Neorhizobium galegae bv. orientalis str. HAMBI 540: one gene and its partner. The protein of the gene in region 1 interacts with the protein of each later gene in a pairwise test. Links are inferred from orthologs where the notes say so. Each region holds a gene or a part of one and is shown on either strand. Other genes may lie near its edges.

Region 1 (3,307 bases):
TCAGCGAATGCGCTTGGCTGCCGGTTCAGGCACCAATTCGCCGTTGAGGCGTCGGTCGAGATAATCCTCGCATTCGCCCATCAGCGTGTCCACCTGGCCGTTGAAGAAGTGATTGGCACCCTCGACTATCCGATGGGTGATCAGAATGCCCTTCTGCGTCTTCAGCTTTTCCACGAGCCCGTTGACGTCCTTTTCGGGCGCCACCTTGTCGCTGTCGCCGTTGATGATCAGGCCGGACGACGGGCAGGGCGCAAGGAACGAGAAGTCGTAGATGTTCGGCTGCGGCGCGATCGACATGAAACCCTCGATCTCAGGACGGCGCATCAGGAGCTGCATGCCGATCCAGGCGCCGAACGAATAACCGGCGACCCAACAGCTCTTCGAATCGGGATGCAGGCTCTGCACCCAGTCGAGCGCCGAGGCAGCATCCGAAAGCTCTCCGGCGCCGTGGTCGAATTCGCCCTGGCTGCGACCGATGCTGCGGAAATTGAACCGGAGCGTCGTAAAACCGCGCTTCTGGAACATGTAGAAGAGCTGGTAGACGATCTGGTTGTTCATCGTGCCGCCAAACTGCGGGTGCGGGTGCAGGACGATGGCGATCGGGGCGCTCTTTTCCTTGGATGGCTGGTAACGACCTTCAAGGCGGCCGGCTGGGCCGTTGAAAATGACTTCGGGCATCGGTACTCCGGTCAATATGTTCAGGCTCCAAACGAGTATCACGTCGAGTTTGACTTGACGAAGACGCTCAGCTTTTCTAAACTCAGTTTAGAACCATTCGAAACTTTGGGCTGCATGCTGGATGCGCGCCCGATGCGATGTCTCTTACGGCAAGGCCGACGGAAATTTCAAGGAAAATGCGGGTTCCCCGTCCGCCCATATGTAATTCAACATCTATCTAGAAACGGAAGCCGATCAGGCAATGGCGCTGAACCGCACATATCTGGACTGGAACGCGACCGCGCCCTTGAGCGCGCCGGCCCGCGCCGCCATGCTGGATGCGTTGCAATTGCCGGGAAATGCCTCGTCGGTTCATGGCGAGGGCAGGGCGGCACGCGCCGCTATCGACAAGGCGCGCCGGCAGGTGGCGGCGCTGGTCGGTGCCGAGCCCCCGCATGTGACCTTCGTCAGCGGCGCTACGGAAGCGGCCAATCACGTCCTGACCCCGGATTTCCGCATGGGCCGGGCGCCTTTGGCGATGAGCCGTGTCTATGTTTCGGCGATCGAGCATCCGGCGATCCGCGAAGGCGGTCGTTTCGATCCGGCCCGGGTGACCGAAGTGCCGGTGACGCCGGCGGGTATCGTCGATCTTTCCGCACTTGAGGCGCTGCTGGCTGAACGCGACCGGAGCGTCGGCATGCCGATGGTCGCTGTCATGCTGGTCAATAACGAGACCGGCATTGTTCAGCCCGTGGCAGACGTTGCGGCGATCGCCCATGCCCATGGCGGCTTGACGGTGGTGGATGCCGTGCAGGCGGTCGGCCGTATTCCGGTGGACATCAATGCACTGGATGCGGATTTCCTGATCCTGTCGTCGCACAAGATCGGCGGTCCGAAGGGCGTCGGCGCACTCGTTTCGCGCGGCGAAGTGCTGATGCCGAAACCGCTCATCCGTGGCGGCGGCCAGGAAAAGGGCCATCGCTCCGGCACCGAAAATTTCCATGCCATCGTCGGGTTCGGTGCGGCGGCCCAGGCCGTGCGTGAAAACCTTCATGATCGCAATGCCAAGATCGAAGAGTTGCGCAACCGGCTGGAAGCGGGAATGCGCCATGCTGCGCCGGATGCGATCATCCATGGCGAGGGAGTTCTGCGTGTGGCGAATACCTGCTTTTTCACTTTGCCGGGGCTGAAATCGGAAACCGGGCAGATCGCTTTCGATCTCGAAGGTATCGCGCTGTCCGCCGGCTCCGCCTGCTCGGCGGGAAAGGTCGGCGAAAGCCATGTTTTGACGGCGATGGGGCATGATCCGAAGCTCGGTGCTTTGCGGATTTCGCTCGGCGTCGACACGACGGAAGATGATATCGCGCGGGCGCTGGCCGCCTTCACCAAGATTGCCGGCCGGCGAAAATCGGCGGGCGAGGCGGCGTGACCGCTTCCAAAAATGCGGATGCGCAAATTTCCGCTTGCCAAAAGGTGTGAAAACCGCCTTCTGGCGCCTACATAAGGGAGGCAATTGTCCCCCCGGATTGATGACAAGAATTGCCGGAATTTGAACCGGCAAGATTTGGAGTATGAACATGGCTGCCGTGCAGGAAACAATCGATCAGGTTCGCCTAATCGATGTGGACCAGTACAAATACGGTTTTGAAACCGTCATCGAAGTGGACAAGGCGCCAAAGGGTCTTTCGGAAGATATCATCCGTTTCATCTCCGCCAAGAAGCAGGAGCCGGAATGGATGCTTGAATGGCGCCTCGACGCCTATCGTCGCTGGCTAACCATGGAGGAGCCCACCTGGGCGCGTGTCGAATATCCGAAGATCGACTTCAACGACCTCTATTATTACGCCGCGCCGAAAAGCACCGCCGGTCCGAAATCGCTCGAAGAAGTCGATCCGGAGCTGTTGAGGGTCTACGAGAAGCTCGGCATTCCGCTGCGCGAACAGGAAATTCTGGCTGGCGTCGAGACGCCCCGGGTCGCTGTCGACGCCGTCTTCGACTCCGTCTCGGTCGTGACGACCTTCAAGAAGGAACTGCAGAAGGCCGGCGTGATCTTCATGTCGATCTCCGAGGCGATCCGCGAACATCCTGAGCTGATCAAGAAATATCTGGGCTCGGTCGTTCCGACCTCCGACAATTTCTATGCGACCCTGAACGCCGCCGTGTTCACCGACGGTTCCTTCGTCTTCGTGCCGAAGGGCGTGCGGTGCCCGATGGAGCTGTCCACCTATTTCCGCATCAACGAAAAGAACACCGGCCAGTTCGAACGCACGCTGATCATCGCCGAGGAGGGTGCCTACGTCTCCTACCTTGAAGGCTGCACGGCGCCGCAGCGCGACGAAAACCAGCTCCACGCCGCCGTGGTCGAGCTCATCGCTCTCGACGACGCGGAGATCAAGTATTCAACGGTGCAGAACTGGTACCCGGGCGATGCGCAAGGCAAGGGCGGCATCTACAACTTCGTCACCAAGCGTGGCGATTGCCGCGGTGCCCGCTCGAAGATCTCCTGGACGCAGGTCGAGACCGGTTCGGCGATCACCTGGAAATATCCCAGCTGCATTCTTCGCGGCGACGACTCACGCGGCGAATTTTATTCGATCGCCGTTTCCAACGGTTATCAGCAGATCGACAGTGGCACCAAAATGATCCATCT
Region 2 (3,305 bases), 2.0 Mb from region 1 along the record:
ATCCCGGAGCCGGTCGGCGGGGCGCATCGCGAGCCCGAGGCCGTCATCACCGCGACGGGCAAGGTCATCGCTTCGGCACTGGAAGATCTCGGCAGGCTCTCGGGCGAGGAAGTGCGGGCTGCACGCCGGCAGAAATTCCTCGATATCGGCCGTAATCTGTGATCTCCGGCTGTCCGCCGCTCAAATAGCCAAATTTGGCCATATTGCTGATAACATTGGGTGCCGGGCGGTTTTACTGGACAGGCCGGCGCAAGCGGTTAAGAATATGTAAAGATTACCGCTTTATTCCTAGAAGTCCTGTACCGAATTCGTTCGTCGTTCCAAGTCTATGTGGTCCGTCTCGATGCGCCTGAAACACATCGCTTTCACTCTCCTCGTGGCAACAGCCCTGACGGGCTGCAACGATACGCTCGATTCCGCGAGCGTCGACCTGAAGAGCGTCAAGAACAAGGTCGAGCAGCCCCTGCCTTCAAGCATTCTCGCCGAGATGCAGAAGAAGGACATGCCGCGCAATTCGCCGATCATGATCCGCATCCTCAAGGAAGAGGGCAAGCTGGAGGTCTGGAAGGCGAGAGCCGACAACCGCTTCGAGGTGATCAAGAGCTACGACATCTGCGCCTGGTCCGGGAAGCTCGGCCCCAAGGTCAAGGAAGGCGACCGTCAGGCTCCGGAAGGTTTCTATAATCTGACGCCGGCACACCTGAACCCGAATTCCAAATATTACCTCGCCATCAATACCGGCTTCCCGAACCGCTACGATGCCGCCAACGGCCGCAGCGGATCGAACCTGATGATCCACGGCGCCTGTTCGTCCTCCGGCTGCTATTCGATGACCGACGAACAGGTCCTGGAAATTTACGCCTTCGCCCGCGACGCCTTCAAGGGTGGACAGACCTCCGTGCAGCTCCAGGCTCTTCCCTTCCGGATGACGGCAGAGAACATGGCGCGCCACCGCGACAGCCAGAATTTCGACTTCTGGAAAATGCTGAAGACCGGCTACGATCATTTCGAGGTCACCAAGCGTCCGCCGGAAGTCAACGTCTGCGAAAAGAAGTATGTCTTCAACCAGCAGGCGGATAGCAACGGCACCTTCGCTCCCGCCGCAGCCTGCCCGCCCATGTCCACTCCGCCGGCCCTCTCGGCTGCGCTCACCTCCTACGAAAAGACCTATCAGGTGACTTATGTGAAGGCGCTGGAGAAGTTCGACGGCAAGGTCTGGTACGAGCCGACCGAAGCCGAGCGCAAGGCAGTCGTCGCCGACAAGCGCAAGGGCCGTGATATCGCCTATGCGCCGACCGGAACCTCTCTCGAAGCCGGCAAGCTGCTGAGCCAGTCGGAATTCCAGCAGATGATGGAAAAGCGGATGGCCTCCCAGAACAAGCCGGCCAATACCGTGCTTGCCTCCGCCTCGCCCGTCACCTTCCGTGCCGGTTCCGCCGCCGACCGCATGAAGCAGGACCGCCTGCCGGCAGCCGCAACCGCCGCTCCCGTCGCACAGAGCACCGGTACGGTCCCGACCATCGCCACGGCCCAGGGCACGACCACCGCGGTTCCGATCCCGGCGCAGAACCCGCTCGCCTATGCGGCCCCGCCGGTCACGGAAGAAAAGAAGAAGCCGTTCTGGAAGTTCTGGAGCCAGGAATGACCTCGCGGACCGCAGGCCTCTACGATCTGAGAGGCCTGAAGTGTCCCCTGCCCGTCCTGAAGACGCGCCGTCGGCTGAAAGGCATGCCAAGCGGCACAGAGCTTACGATCGAAACCACCGATCCCCTGGCCGGCATCGACATCCCGCATTTCTGCAATCAGGAAGGCCACGAACTGGTCCGCTCGGAAAAGACCGAGACGGGGCACCGGTTTCTGATCCGCAAGGGTTAAGCGGGCCTACATTCGAAGGCCGGGGACGGCGAGCGGATTGTCTTCCAGCGCCGCACGGTCCGGCCGGTCGACGCGGGGCTGGCCGGTGAATGCGGCAAAAAGATCCGAGACGAAAGCTTCTTCCAACCCTTGAGTAATCAGCACCATGCGGGTGCGCCGGTCGGAGCCGTCAGGCCATTTCGGCAGGCGCTGCGGCGGATGGAAGACGCTCTGCACCCCATGCAGCACCAACGGCCGATCCGGGTTGTCGGAGAGCGCCACGATCGCCTTCATCCTAAGCAGCTTCTCGCCGTGGGCCGAGCGCAGCAGGTCGATGAACATCTCGATCGCCATCGGATCGATCGGCTTGTCGTGGATGATCGAGAAGGAGCGGATGTCGTCGCCGTGACGGTTCACGTCGTGATGATGGTGGTGGTGCCCATCCCCGTGGTGCTCATGGCTATGGTGATGATCATCGTGGTGGTTATGACCATGATTGTGATGATGATGCTCTTCGGCATCGTTCGCCATCTCGTCGTGCAGCCAGCGATCCACGTCGGCGATCTTCGTCGCCGGGTCGTAGAGGCCGTTCACCAGAACGGCAGCCGTGCCGGCCTCCTCGCTGTCACCATCGACGATCAGCGCCCGCGGGTTGAGCGCGGCGAGCCGGCTTTTCAGCGCCGCCAACTGAGAAGCGTCCGCCATTGACTGTTTGGAGATGATCAGCCGGTCGGCCACCGCCACCTGCTTCACCGCTTCCTGATGACGGTCGAGCGTGGAGACACCGTTCACCGCATCGATCACGGTGATGACGCCGTCGAGCTCGAAATTCTGCGCGATGACCGGGTTACCCATCACCGACTGCATGACCGGCGCAGGATCCGCAAGGCCCGTCGTTTCGATGACGATGCGGCGGATCGGCCTCAGACGGCCGGTCTGGATGCCATCCATGATCGAGGCGAGCGAATCCACCAGCTCACCGCGCACCGTGCAGCAGAGGCAGCCATTGGCAATCTCCAGCAGCGCATCGCCGGACGCTTCGACCAGGAAATTGTCGATCCCGACCTCGCCGAACTCGTTGATGATCACCGCCGTATCGCTGGTGCCGGGATCCTTCAGGATGCGGTTCAGCAGGGTCGATTTTCCTGCGCCGAGAAACCCGGTGAGGATGGAGACTGGAATCCGGCTGCGGGCAGAGGACATGATCTATTCTCGTTCAGAATGTCGGACGCGGCTGCGGGATCGGCACATTGAGGGCATTTGCGGCAACCGCTGCCTTCTTGGCGCCCTTGGGCGGCGGCGGGGGAGCCTCGCCGCCGGAAAGCAAGGTCAGGGGCGTATAGACCGGCGGCTGTGCCATTTCATGGATATAGGGCGAATGCTGGATGGTGCGGCCCGCATCGTCACGCGTTTCGCTGCGCACCTTTGCGGCCTTCGGATTGCAGATCTCG

The links.
Region 2: the proteins of RG540_RS08715 (region 1) and RG540_RS17935 interact in binary tests that used the Escherichia coli proteins (3 or more experiments, as listed by UniProt). The link is inferred for Neorhizobium galegae bv. orientalis str. HAMBI 540 from one-to-one orthologs.

What each region holds. Positions count from the first base shown.
Region 1 is NZ_HG938353.1:1,710,111-1,713,417, forward strand. Bases 13-3,002 are described here. They hold RG540_RS08715 (cysteine desulfurase family protein), read left to right. Parts: upstream 13-919; coding sequence 920-2,086; downstream 2,087-3,002. Other genes in these bases: RG540_RS08710 (alpha/beta hydrolase), read right to left, coding at 13-678; sufB (Fe-S cluster assembly protein SufB), read left to right, coding at 2,235-3,002. In the rest of the region: more of RG540_RS08710, read right to left, coding at 1-12; more of sufB, read left to right, coding at 3,003-3,307. UniProt on the Escherichia coli protein: Master enzyme that delivers sulfur to a number of partners involved in Fe-S cluster assembly, tRNA modification or cofactor biosynthesis. Catalyzes the removal of elemental sulfur from cysteine to produce alanine.
Region 2 is NZ_HG938353.1:3,679,315-3,682,619, forward strand. The notes cover bases 271-3,258. They hold RG540_RS17935 (sulfurtransferase TusA family protein), read left to right. Parts: upstream 271-1,641; coding sequence 1,642-1,875; downstream 1,876-3,258. Other genes in these bases: RG540_RS17930 (L,D-transpeptidase family protein), read left to right, coding at 344-1,645; RG540_RS17940 (CobW family GTP-binding protein), read right to left, coding at 1,882-3,057; RG540_RS17945 (D-alanyl-D-alanine carboxypeptidase family protein), read right to left, coding at 3,071-3,258. Outside these bases: RG540_RS17925 (acetyl-CoA carboxylase carboxyltransferase subunit alpha), read left to right, coding at 1-162; more of RG540_RS17945, read right to left, coding at 3,259-3,305. UniProt on the Escherichia coli protein: Sulfur carrier protein involved in sulfur trafficking in the cell. Part of a sulfur-relay system required for 2-thiolation during synthesis of 2-thiouridine of the modified wobble base 5-methylaminomethyl-2-thiouridine (mnm(5)s(2)U) in tRNA.